3 regions of the Yersinia sp. 2541 StPb PI genome follow, and region 1 is predicted to be linked to each of the others. Evidence: predicted binding sites of a transcription regulator. Region 1 holds the regulator's gene; each other region holds the start of a gene.

Region 1 (4,434 bases):
AATATCCCGCCAACAGCCACGGCAGCAAGGTATTGCCCTTGATTCGGGAAAGAGCACTGCGACAACCAAATCCACCTAACAGGAAGGCCAGGGTCTGGGGGACATAACTTAATCCGATGACATTCGGGCTATAACCCATATCACCCAGAATAAAAGGTGAACCGGTTAACCAGGCAAAGAAACCGGCACTACAGGCAGCAAACATCATCACGTTGCCACTGAATGTTGCCGACTTAAGCAACTGCCAGAAACTGATGTTGGTGCTAATGCGTGCAGCATTATCTTGTGCGGTTTTTTTGCGTTCGTTCAACCGCGCCGTTGGGATCAATAGCAGCAACGTAACGGCCAGTAGCACTACAAAAATTGAACGCCAACTGAAGTGGTTTAATAACCAGGCACCCAGTAGCGGAGCTAACGCTGGAGAGAGTGCTACGAGCGGCATAATGGTGGCAAACACGCGATTGGCCTTGCCATCGCGATAACGGTCTACCACTAACGCCTGCCAACTTACAGCAGCAGAACACACCCCTACCGCCTGAATAAAGCGGAGTACCAATAATTGTGTCGCATTTTCAACCCATAAAATCCCCAGACAACCGATGGCAAATAACGCCAAACCGGCTAACAGTACCGGTTTACGGCCTAACTTATCCGATACGGGTCCCCAGATAAGCTGAGCGATAGCAAAACCGGCGAGGAAGATACTTAAGCTGGCACTGATGGCGCCGGCAGACGTTTGAAGCTCTTGTTGCATTGCGCCAAAAGCGGGTAGATACATGTCAGTGGCCAAATAGCCCAACATACTCAGACCGGCCAGATAGAACATAAAACCAGACGACGTTTTCATTCTTTATTTCTCTTTATATCCTTGGTCTTTGAAACCGCAGAGGTGTTAGCAGCGGCTCCAATGACGTTGGCTAAATTATAATTTTTGCAGGCAAAACTTCTGTTATAGAAAATTAATTGCGGAGGGCATTCTATCCGCTGCGATATTCTGTTGTGAAACGGTAATATTTGCACCATGCTATTAAAAAATTTGATAGCAAATTGGTGATGTAAAAAGGTGAAAAACTATGTGGTCTGAATATTCACTGGATGTGGTGGACGCAGTAGCCCGTACTGGGAGTTTCAGTGCTGCTGCTCAAGAATTGCACCGCGTACCGTCTGCGATTAGTTATACGGTGCGCCAGTTGGAAGAGTGGTTGGCCGTTCCGTTGTTTGAACGACGTCATCGCGATGTGGAATTAACCGAAGCTGGCGTGGTTTTTATTAAAGATGCGCGAGATGTTATCAAAAAAATGAATGACACACGCCGTCAGTGTCAACAGGTGGCGAATGGTTGGCGTGGGCAGTTAAATATAGTAATAGATAAAATTGTTAAACCACAGCGTAGTCGCCGTTTAGTGTTGGATTTTTACCGACATTTTCCTGATATTGAACTGCGGGTACGCTATGAAGTATTCAACGGTGTGTGGGATGCGCTGGTGGATGGGCAGGCGGAAATGGCCATTGGTGCGACCCGCGCGATCCCGGTCGGTGGGCGGTTCATCTTTCGCGATATGGGCTTTTTAAGCTGGCATTGTGTGGTGAGTGTCGATCATCCTTTAGCCCAATTAACCGAGCCACTTAGCGATAATCAGTTACGGCCTTATCCCTCACTTTGCCTGGAAGATACCGCCCGTAATTTACCTAAACGTGACACCTGGACTTTAGCAAACCAGCAGCGATTGGTCGCCCCGGACTGGGCAACGGGAATCGATTGCCTGTGTGCAGGATTGTGCATCGGGATGGTGCCGGCACATATGGTATCGCCGTTGATTGAGCAAGGGAAGCTAGCGGCACTGACGCTGGCTGAACCGTTGCCCGATAGTCCATGTTGCTTGACCTGGGAGCAGAACAACCATTCACCAGCATTGGCCTGGCTGCTGGAATATCTAGGTGACAGTGTCACACTTAATACCGAATGGTTGAAAGATGACAGTGAGTTATCAATCAATGACTGAGGATTAATGAGGCAAGATTAGCCGCCGGTAGAGCTAAACACTACCGGCAGGAGAGGATTAACGGCGATAATCGAGGAACGGGCCATCAGCGACAGAACGGCGCTCAATCAGTTTAGGGTGTACCTCAATGGTCTGCGAATCTTCACGTTTGCTGACAATACGGTCAAGTAACATGGCAAAGGCCGTTTCGCCCAAGCGCTCTTTGGGCTGGTGAATAGTGGTTAGCGCCGGCGAGAAATAGCGCGCATTACGCACATTATCATACCCGATCACCGAAATATCTTGTGGTACCCGTAGGCCCAACTCATCAGCAGCACATATCGCGCCCATGGCCATAATATCGCCGCCACAGAACACCGCCGTTGGGCGATGTTTTTGTGTCAGGATTTGATGCATCGCTTTATAACCGGATTCCGGTTCAAAATCCCCTTGGACCACCCACTCATCACGCAGGGTAATATTTGCTTCTTCCAGTGCTTTCAGGAAGCCCTGGTGGCGGCCACCACCGGTATTACGGGCTAACTGGCCGGGGATAGCCCCAATGTCACGATGACCGCGCTCAATCAGGTAACGGCCCGCCAAATAGCCGCCTTCAAAAGCGTTATCAATAATCGAGTCAGTAAAATCACCCCGTGCGGTTCCCCAATCCATGACGACCATTGGGATATTGCGATATTCTTCCAACATCCCGAGTAGCTGCTCAGGATATTCTGAACACATCACCAGCAACCCATCGACACGTTTTTGTGCCAACATCGCCAGATAAGCTTTTTGCTTGTCCAGATTATTATGAGAATTACATAAAATCAGGGTATAACCTTTGCTATAACAACTATTTTCGACCGCTTCGATCACTTCGGCAAAATAGGGCGCTTCGCTGGATGTTGCCAGTAAACCAATTGATTTAGTGTGATTAACTTTCAAACTGCGGGCTACAGCGCTGGGTGAATAATGCAGTTCTTTAATGGCAGCCCACACCGCAGCCTTGGTATTCTCGGCGACGAAACGAGTTTTGTTGATAACGTGCGAAACGGTGGTGGTGGACACACCCGCGTGTTTGGCCACATCTTTAATCGTTGCCATAAAAAGAATGACTCCTAAGCTTACCGGTTACAGTAGGGTAAGTATTATGTTAATCGTTTGCCTGCATAACCCGAAAACCGCTCAGACAAAAACACGATATTAGGCTGGGAAGTTAAATCAGCTGATTGTCTGAGAGTATTTATTGGACGTTATTAGTCGGTATGCAGTTATGAACTGCGAATTTTGGCTGATCTGGAGGAAAAGTGAAAGGGGTAATCAAAGTTATAAAGTGCGTAATGAGCACAAGATTTTTTTTCTGAACTGTGGGAAAATAATTTAACACACTAACTATGTGCCTTTTCCCTACTACAAACTAACCGGCTAAGGAGTTTTTATGGATACCAATCTGAAAATGTCGCTGATTACGACTGTTGGTGCGCTGGCGATGATTATTGTCTTTAGCTTCGTGGCGGTAATGAATTAATTAAACCGCTTGCCGGTGTGAAGTGATAAGTAGGGCGGGTTAATCCCGCCCTTAATTATTTTTACGCGTAATGCGACGATGGGTTGTCACTCTTCTTGCCGTATCAGGCTAAATTTTTCTCAACGAAAGACCAGTTAACCAGTGCCCAGAAGTTTTCCAGGTATTTTGGCCGCGCATTGCGGTAATCAATATAGTAAGCATGTTCCCACACATCTACGGTTAACACTGGTTTATCGTTGGTGGTCAGTGGAGTTGCTGCATTAGACGTACTGACAATCGCCAGTGTGCCATCTGCTTTTTTAACCAGCCAGGTCCAGCCCGCACCAAAGTTTTTTACTGCCGCATCAGTAAATTGTGCTTTAAATTCAGCAAAAGAACCAAATGATTGATTAATGGCATCGGCAACTTTGCCCGTAGGTTCGCCGCCGCCGTTAGGTGACAGGCAGTGCCAGTAGAAGGTGTGGTTCCAGACTTGGGCCGCATTATTAAAGATCCCGCCATTAGCGGTTTTTACAATCTCTTCCAGCGTCTTACCCGCAAACTCAGTGTCTTTAATCAAGTTATTGAGATTAACCACATAGGTGTTGTGATGCTTGCCGTAGTGGTATTCCAGCGTTTCAGCTGAGATGTGGGGCTCTAGCGCATTTTGCGCATAGGGTAATGCCGGTAATTCAAAAGACATCGCTCTCTCCTTTCGGGGTTGCTCAGGGTGTTTGCTCCTCAAATCACATCAATTGCCACGGGCAGTGAGGTGGCGAAGAGCGGTTAAAGCTTAATTGTTGTATTTTTGTTGTGGGTATTAATCTTAACAACTTTCAACAGGAATGACAGATATAACCATACTGTTTGATGGGTGATTGTATCACCGTTATGCCATGGGGATAACAAGTGCAGGGGCGTTATTGTGCCATCAGCACCCGGTAG
Region 2 (4,434 bases), 160 kb from region 1:
ATTTGCCCCAAAGCCTCTTTATTTTCTGCCAGGAAGAAACTCAGCGCTTCGCGTTGATCTTCTTCAAGGGTTAAGGGAGCCTGTGACAGCCACTCAGACAAATTGTCAGCCAAATCCAGCATTTTATCGTAAGCATCGGCTTCTTTTTTGGTTGTGAAAGTCATTTTTTCCTCACCCTGTCTTACCACGACGAATTTTATTTCAACGGCCATTGCTGTATGTCCTTTTCATGTCTTTCACGCCCACAAGTAACTGTACATATAAACAGTATAGTGTGAGTTGTCGGGGGGATGCAACAGTCATCTCCCCTTCGTGTAATTATTTCAATAAACGGGCTTTGCAGTTTTTGCCTTTAATCTTGCCTTGTTGTAATTGCTGTAAGGCACGTTTGGCACTGGCTTTACGGATTGCAACATAGGCATGGACTGGGAACATATCAATCTTACCGACGTCAGCAGCGGTCAGACCGGCCTCACCGGTTAAAGCACCCAAAATATCACCTGGGCGAATTTTTGCTTTGCGCCCACCATCAATGCATAACGTGACCATTTCAGGCTCTAGCATCGTGTTAGCACTACGGCTCACCTGTTCCGCCGGGGTCCATTTCAGTTTTATTTGCAGATAATCTTCAATGGCATGCGCGCGGGACATCTCTTGTGGTGTACACAAGCTAACCGCCAGACCACTCATCCCTGCCCGACCAGTACGACCAATACGGTGCACGTGAACCTCTGGGTCAAAGGCCAGCTCAAAGTTAACCACCAGCGCCAGATCTTTAATGTCCAGGCCTCGGGCTGCTACATCGGTTGCCACCAGCACACGACAACTGCGGTTGGCAAAACGCACCAGCACCTGATCACGGTCACGTTGTTCTAAGTCACCATGCAAAGCCAGCACACTGATTCCACGAGATTCCAATGCTTCATAGACACTTTGGCAATCTTTCTTGGTGTTACAGAAAACCACACAAGAACTCGGCTGATAATGACTGAGAACTGATATCAGTAGCGGCAAACGTTTTTCGCGGGTGGTTTCAAAGAACACCTGCTCAATGGCAGGAACTTCATCGCCATCATCAACTTCAACATTGATTGGTTGGCGTTGAACTCGCGCACTGATTCGTTCGATACCGACCGGATAGGTAGCTGAGAACAGTAGGGTTTGGCGCTGTGGCGGGGTATAGGCAATGACATCGTCGATGGCATCGGTAAAGCCCATATCCAGCATGCGATCAGCCTCATCCAATACCAGAATCTTAAGATCTTCCAGTACCAGTGTTTTCTTACGCAAATGCTCCTGAATACGCCCCGGCGTGCCCACAACAATGTGTGGCGCATGTACCAGTGAATCCAATTGATGCCCCATCGGTTGGCCACCGCACAAGGTCAGGATTTTAATGTTTTGCGTGAAACGGGCCAATCGGCGCAACTCTTTGCTGACCTGATCAGCCAATTCACGGGTCGGGCACAGTACCAATGCCTGGGTAACAAACTCACCGACCGCAATTTTATCGAGTAAACCAATACCGAATGCCGCAGTTTTGCCACTGCCGGTTTTGGCTTTCGCCCGGACATCCTGCCCGTTGAGGATTGCCGGTAAAGCCGCAGCCTGTACCGGTGTCATCTCGGTATAGCCAAGTTCATTAAGATTGGACAACTGCTCAGCAGGCAGCGTCAGGGAAGAAAAGGAAGTTGTACTCACGGCAGTAACTCTTATAACTGGATGGAATGGCAGCGACAGCCTGAAGGCAAGCGCAAGATTTTGGCGCGATAATACCAGAAATGGGGGCATTGCCGGAGTTAAACCGCAAAAAACAAACCAAATACGCAATGCGCTGCGCATATATTGATATCGACTCACTGCCATTCGCCAGATACGCAATCGTTTTCGTTGCCATTTTGCCGTATACTGGCGCTCGTAAAATTGATCGCGCGACAAATAAATGTGCAACTATCCCACTGATGTAGGTACCTAACTATGCTAACTATTGGAACCGCTCTGCGCCCAGGCGCTACCCGTGTCATGTTGCTTGGCTCTGGCGAGTTGGGTAAAGAAGTGGCTATCGAATGCCAAAGACTGGGGCTGGAAGTGATTGCCGTGGATCGCTATGCAGATGCACCCGCCATGCATGTTGCCCATCGCAGCCATGTCATTAATATGCTGGATGGCTCGGCGCTGAAACAGTTGGTCGAACAGGAAAAACCGCACTATATCGTGCCAGAAATAGAAGCTATCGCCACCGATATGCTGGTTGAACTCGAGATGATGGGCCAACGGGTCGTGCCTTGTGCCGAGGCAACCCGGCTGACGATGAACCGTGAAGGCATTCGCCGTTTAGCGGCAGAAACCCTGCAATTGCCAACCTCTAGCTACCGTTTCGCCGACACTGATAGCGCATTCCGTCAGGCCGTTAGTGAAGTGGGTTATCCCTGTATCGTTAAGCCAGTAATGAGTTCTTCCGGTAAAGGCCAAAGTCTGATCCGCAATGCAGGTCAACTGCAAACCGCCTGGGATTATGCCCAACAAGGTGGCCGCGCCGGGGGTGGCAGAGTGATTGTTGAAGGCTTGGTTCGTTTTGATTTTGAAATTACCCTGCTGACAATCAATGCTGTTGATGGCATCCATTTTTGTGCGCCTATTGGCCACCGTCAGGAAGATGGCGACTACCGTGAGTCTTGGCAGCCACAGGTGATGAGTGAGACCGCATTGGCGCGCGCAAAAGCGATCGCGTCTCAGGTGGTGAAAGCTCTCGGCGGTTATGGCTTATTTGGCGTGGAATTATTTGTTTGTGGCGATGAAGTGATTTTCAGTGAAGTGTCACCGCGCCCGCACGATACCGGCATGGTGACGTTAATTTCACAAAATATGTCTGAGTTCGCATTACATGTCCGGGCATTTCTTGGTTTCCCGATTGGCACTATCCGTCAATATGGCGCGGCCGCTTCAGCGGTTATTTTACCTGAATTGACCAGCCAGAATATTGCTTATCATGGCTTAGAAACTGCGTTGACTGGCGATACGCAAATTCGCTTATTTGGTAAACCTGACATTGCCGGCAAACGGCGTTTAGGGGTGGCGCTGGCCGTCGCTGATGATATCACTACCGCCATCGAAGTAGCGAAACGAGCCGCAGCGGCTGTCGTGGTCAGTGGGTAACCCTCAGCCCGTTCATCTGGTTATCCCATAAAAAACCCGCCAATTAACGGCGGGTTTAATCAGTTGCTATCCCGAGCTTATCCCTCGTACGGATCCTCAATGTCATCCGCATCTTGCTCATTATCACGGCGATAATCAGATTCATCATGATCATCAAAATCAGTATCTTCAAAGATAGCCATGGCTTGTGGATCATCTTGGTGCCGCTCACGGATTTCTGCGGCCACCAGTGCGATCGCTTCACCACTGCTCATACCTTCTGACATGAATTTGTGAATACGTTCGACAGCTTCTTGCTGTTCCTCATGGGAAAGTGAAGGCATACCCGCTAGCATTGATTCATCTCCAACATATAATTGATTAAGTATACCTGTTTATTCGGGTCTGCGGTGAATTGACTGCCCCAGACGACCCGCCCGCCAATTTATGCTAATCTTCCCTGCGGCGCGCTGCGAACTGCGTCATCGCGCCCCCAATATGTCCATCCGAAAGAAAAGAATAGTGACTCATGAGTGTGAAATCCCTGACCATCAAAGCCTTGCCTTATCAGCCTGACGCCCTGCTCCAACAATTTGCTCCACTCGCCAATCAAAGCTGGGCAATGCTGCTGCATTCGGGATTCGCAGAACATGCTCATAATCGTTTTGATATATTGGTCGCTGACCCGCAGGTAACACTCACCACTCGGGGCCTGCAAACGGAGATAATCAGCGCGCAAGGCCGAGTCTGCTCCCCGGCAGATCCCTTCTGTTTATTACAGCAGCAGCTCGATAAATTCGCCTTGCCACTGCCATCACACCCTGACCTGCCATTTCTGGGCGGTGCATTGGGGTTATTTGGTTATGACCTGGGCCGTCGAGTTGAGAAGTTGCCGACACTGGCCGAACAAGATATCGCATTACCGGATATGGCGGTCGGCTTGTATGACTGGGCGCTGATTGCCGACCATCATTTGCAGAAGCTGACGCTGGTGTGTCATGGGGATGCCGAGCAGCGCCTACTCTGGCTACAGCAGCAACAGAGTCCTAAAGCTCCCCAGTCATTCACACTGACCAGCCCATGGCAGGCCAATATGTCGCGGGCGGAATATGGCGAAAAATTCCGCCAGATTCAAGAGTACCTGCACAGTGGTGACTGCTATCAAATTAATCTGGCACAGAGATTCAGTGCTGAATATCAAGGTGATGAATGGCAAGCCTTTCTGTCGTTGAGTCGCAGTAATCGCGCACCGTTTTCGGCCTTTATCCGCTTGCCACACAACGCCATACTGAGTGTCTC
Region 3 (4,434 bases), 2.6 Mb from region 1:
GCCTGTCGGTGATACGGAACCCTGTTTATGCCGTAATTTGTCCATGAGCTCAATAGACAATCAGTTATCCGGCGATAAAAAAATGGCCGGGATCGTTTACGACCGGCCATTTCATTGACGTGTTGATGTAAAGATTATTTTTCTTGTGGGAAGAGTAAGTTAAGCACAATGGCAGTAATACCACCGGCAGCAATCCCGGAAGAAAGCAGCGTTTTTACCCAATCTGGCGCGAATTGTAGAATCAATGGCTGTTGTGCCACACCCATACCAACTGCCAATGACAGAGCCATAATCATAATAGCGCGCCGATTGAGTGTTTCACGAGAGACAATACGCACGCCGGAAGCTGCAATGGTACCGAACATCACCAGCGTGGCGCCCCCCAGCACTGGTTCAGGAATATGTTGCACGAAACCTGCAACCGCCGGGAACAAGCCCAGAACAATCAGCATCAGTGCGACAACGAAACCGACATAACGACTGGCAACACCGGTCAACTGGATCACGCCATTGTTCTGGCCGAAGCAGGAGTTAGGGAAGGTGTTGAACACTGCCGACAGCATGGAGTTCAAACCATTCGCCAGCACACCACCTTTCAGGCGTTTCATATACAACGGGCCATGAACAGGTTGTTCAGAGACATCCGAGGTCGCGGTGATATCACCAATGGTCTCCAGTGAGGTCACCATGAAGATTAACATCAGTGGTACCAGCAGATTCCAATCAAAGGAGAGGCCATAATAGAGTGGTGTTGGGATAGTGATCAGCGCGGTATCTACCACCGGGCGGCTCTCTGGCAACATACCCAACGACCAGGCCAGCAAGTAACCCACGGCCATCGCAATGACTAAAGAGGCCACACGCAAATACGGGTTGCGCTGGCGGTTCAGTAGAATAATCACGACTAATACGGCACCCGCTAATAGCAGGTTTTTCGGTGCGCCAAAGGTATGGTCACTCATTGCACCATAACCGCCGCCAATTGATGTCAGCCCAACCTGAATCAATGACAAACCGATGATCATCACCACGATACCAGATACCAGTGGGGTGATAATGCGGCGCGCCAGATGCAGGAAGCGGGAAAGTATAATTTCGGTGCAGGACGCCACCATTAGCGTACCAAACAGTGCCGCCATCATGGTTGGGATATCTGCGCCGCCGTTTTTTAGCGCCAGGCCACCCATAATCAATGGCGAAACAAAGTTAAAACTGGTGCCCTGAATCGATAATAGGCCAGAGCCAACTGGCCCCCAGGTTTTAATTTGCAGTAACGATGCCAAGCCGGAGGCAAATAGCGACATGCTAATAATGCGTTGGGTATCTTCCGCTGGTAGTCCCAGCGCCTGACAAATCAATAAGCCAGGGGTTATCACTGCGACAAACATCGCCAATAAATGCTGGCAAGCAGCGAACAATGTTTGGGCGAGTGGGGGGCGGTCTTCTAAACGGTAAATCAATTCGCTGGGGCGAGTGGCTGCTTGCTGTGGAGTATCAAGCTCGGCGGATTGCGTAGACATGGAGTGGCATTCCCGGATCGGCAAAGAGGGCATTTTAATGATCCGGCTCACAAAAGCAATCGGTTGCGCTGCGTTTTTAAAAATAATTCTATTCGGTGCTCACCTGCATTTTTCTATTACTAAACTTGTAATGGGCGGCGTTTTTTCTTCTAATCCCTTCCTTAACTGTTTTGGCGTTTTTAAGGAACTGTCTAACGTCATATTTTTAATCGATATTTCAATCGCATGGAGTACCAAGATGTTTCATCTCGATACCTATGGCACGCTAGTCGCGGCCTGCTTGGTTTTATTATTAGGCCGAAAACTCGTACAAACTGTCCCATTCCTGAAAAAATACACTATTCCTGAACCAGTAGCCGGCGGTTTGTTGGTTGCCTTCTTGATGTTGCTGATGCAAAAGACTCTTGGCTGGGAAATCAGTTTTGATATGTCGCTCAAAGATCCCTTGATGCTGGCATTCTTTGCAACTATTGGTTTGAATGCCAATCTGGCTAGCTTACGTGCTGGCGGCAAAGCTTTGAGCGTATTTGTGTTTGTGGTCATTGGTTTGTTGCTCATGCAGAACGCAATTGGTATTGCGCTTGCTAAATTGATGGGGCTAGACCCGTTGATGGGGTTACTAGCTGGCTCAATTACCTTATCAGGTGGGCACGGTACTGGTGCTGCGTGGAGTAAACTCTTTTCTGAACGCTATGGCTTTGAAAATGCAACAGAAGTTGCTATGGCTTGTGCAACATTTGGTTTGGTGCTGGGGGGATTGATTGGTGGCCCGGTAGCCCGCTACCTGGTGAAGCGCTCTTCCACACCCGATGGTACGCCGGAGGACAGCGAAGTCCCTTCCGCATTTGAAAAGCCTTCGGCGGGGCGCATGATCACCTCGTTGGTGTTAGTTGAAACCATCGCCATGATAGCTATCTGCCTGATGGCAGGCAATGTGATTGCGGGTTGGTTGCAGGGCACGATGTTTGAACTGCCAATCTTTGTTTGTGTGCTGTTTGTCGGGGTTATCCTCAGTAACACGTTGTCGGCAATCGGCTTCTATAAAGTCTTTGATCGTGCGGTATCAGTGCTGGGCAATGTCAGTCTGTCACTGTTTTTGGCAATGGCACTGATGAGTTTGAAGCTCTGGGAGCTGGCTTCACTGGCATTACCGATGCTGGTAATTTTGTCAGTTCAGGCACTGGCGATGGCGTTGTACGCTATCTTTGTCACTTATCGCATCATGGGAAAAAACTATGATGCAGCGGTACTGGCGGCGGGGCACTGTGGTTTTGGTCTGGGTGCAACACCGACTGCAATCGCCAATATGCAAGCGATTACTGACCGTTTTGGCCCATCTCATCTGGCGTTCTTAGTGGTACCAATGGTTGGCGCATTCTTTATTGATATCGCTAATGCGATCGTGATTAAGCTGTATCTTTTACTGCCAATATTCCCAGCGGTGGTAGGGTAACTGCACTTAGGGGTGGGTTTACCTGCCCCTTATTTATTAAGCGTTAGTGTAACGCGCTCGCTCTGGTAGCCAGCGCTCAATCAATGCGCGTGCATGTTCAGGATATTGCTGGTGCAGATGGCGAGCTACCCGTTGGACTTCGGGAATCATCGCCTGATCGCGCAGTAAATCAGCCACTTTGAACTCCGCACTTCCAGTTTGCCGTGTTCCCAACAATTCGCCCGGTCCACGGATTTCTAAATCTCGCTGGGCAATGACAAAGCCATCATTACTATCACGTAACACTTGCAAACGCATCTGGGCGGTTTTACTCAACGGCGTTTTATAGAGTAATACACAATGAGAGGCGATAGCACCACGGCCGACACGGCCTCGTAACTGATGTAATTGCGCTAACCCCAAGCGTTCCGGGTTATCGATTATCATCAGGCTGGCGTTAGGCACATCGACCCCAACCTCGATCACTGTGGTTGCCACCAATAGCTGCAACTCACCCTGTTTAAATGCCTGCATAACTGCCTGTTTTTCTGGTCCTTTCATGCGCCCATGAACTAAACCGACTTTAATTTCCGGCAAAGCAATTTTCAGTTCTTCACAAGTTACTTCGGCGGCCTGCGCTTCCAGGACTTCAGATTCCTCAATCAGTGTGCAGACCCAATAAGCTTGCCGACCCTCTTCCAGACAGGCATTTTTAACTCGCTGGATAACATCACTGCGGCGGGTATCAGGGATTGCCACTGTAGTCACCGGTGTTCTACCTGGCGGAAGCTCATCAATTACTGAGGTATCAAGATCTGCATAGGCAGTCATGGCCAGCGTTCTTGGAATTGGGGTCGCGGTCATAATGAGTTGATGTGGATGGAAACCTTGCTCCTCGCCCTTTTCCCATAAAGCGAGCCGTTGATGAACACCAAAACGATGTTGTTCATCAATAATAACAAGCGCCAGTCCAGAGAACTGCACCTGTTCTTGAAACATCGCATGGGTGCCAACAACCATTGCAACCTGACCGCTGGCGACAGCTTCTTGCTGTGCTATACGGGCTTTACCTTTTTGCTTGCCAGCCAGCCAGCCCACTTGCAGCCCCAACGGTTCTAGCCATTGGCGGAAAGTGGAGGCATGTTGTTCTGCCAGTAATTCGGTGGGTGCCATCAAAGCAACCTGCTTGCCGTGAGCAATTGCCCGTAGCGCGGCCAGGGCTGCAACCAATGTTTTTCCTGAGCCAACGTCCCCTTGAATCAATCGCATCATCGGGAAGTTATGGGTCATATCCTGCTCAATCTCCGCCACTACCCGTTGCTGGGCATGCGTGGGGCTGAAAGGTAGCGCGGCCAGAAAACGTTGTTTGAGTTGTTGCTCTGCCAATAGCGGTAATGCCCGATAGCTTTGCGCGCCGGCCCGGACAGCCAACATACTGAGGTTATGAGCGACTAGCTCTTCCATGATTAATCGCCGCTGTGC

What was found. Region 1 encodes PurR, which represses purine synthesis genes. Its sites were predicted from a motif close to CANGCAAACGTTTGCNTG; they were not measured.
Positions count from the first base shown of each region.
Region 2: purT (formate-dependent phosphoribosylglycinamide formyltransferase) is a predicted target of PurR. The motif match lies at 1,875-1,892, and genes of this name have one in related genera.
Region 3: gltS (sodium/glutamate symporter) is a predicted target of PurR. The motif match lies at 1,573-1,590, and genes of this name have one in related genera.

Region 1 is NZ_JAZGQB010000001.1:2,128,785-2,133,218, forward strand. Features, by position in the region: gene punC (purine nucleoside transporter PunC) at 1-847, opposite strand, end outside; gene punR (DNA-binding transcriptional activator PunR) at 1,074-2,003, shown strand; gene purR (HTH-type transcriptional repressor PurR) at 2,061-3,086, opposite strand; gene cydH (cytochrome bd-I oxidase subunit CydH) at 3,421-3,510, shown strand; gene sodB (superoxide dismutase [Fe]) at 3,614-4,192, opposite strand.
Region 2 is NZ_JAZGQB010000001.1:1,970,594-1,975,027, reverse strand. Features, by position in the region: gene V1953_RS08700 (YebG family protein) at 1-212, opposite strand, end outside; gene dbpA (ATP-dependent RNA helicase DbpA) at 319-1,701, opposite strand; gene purT (formate-dependent phosphoribosylglycinamide formyltransferase) at 1,978-3,156, shown strand; gene V1953_RS08685 (YoaH family protein) at 3,234-3,491, opposite strand; gene pabB (aminodeoxychorismate synthase component 1) at 3,665-4,434, shown strand, end outside.
Region 3 is NZ_JAZGQB010000001.1:4,690,789-4,695,222, reverse strand. Features, by position in the region: gene V1953_RS21085 (uracil-xanthine permease family protein) at 135-1,520, opposite strand; gene gltS (sodium/glutamate symporter) at 1,759-2,973, shown strand; gene recG (ATP-dependent DNA helicase RecG) at 3,010-4,434, opposite strand, start outside.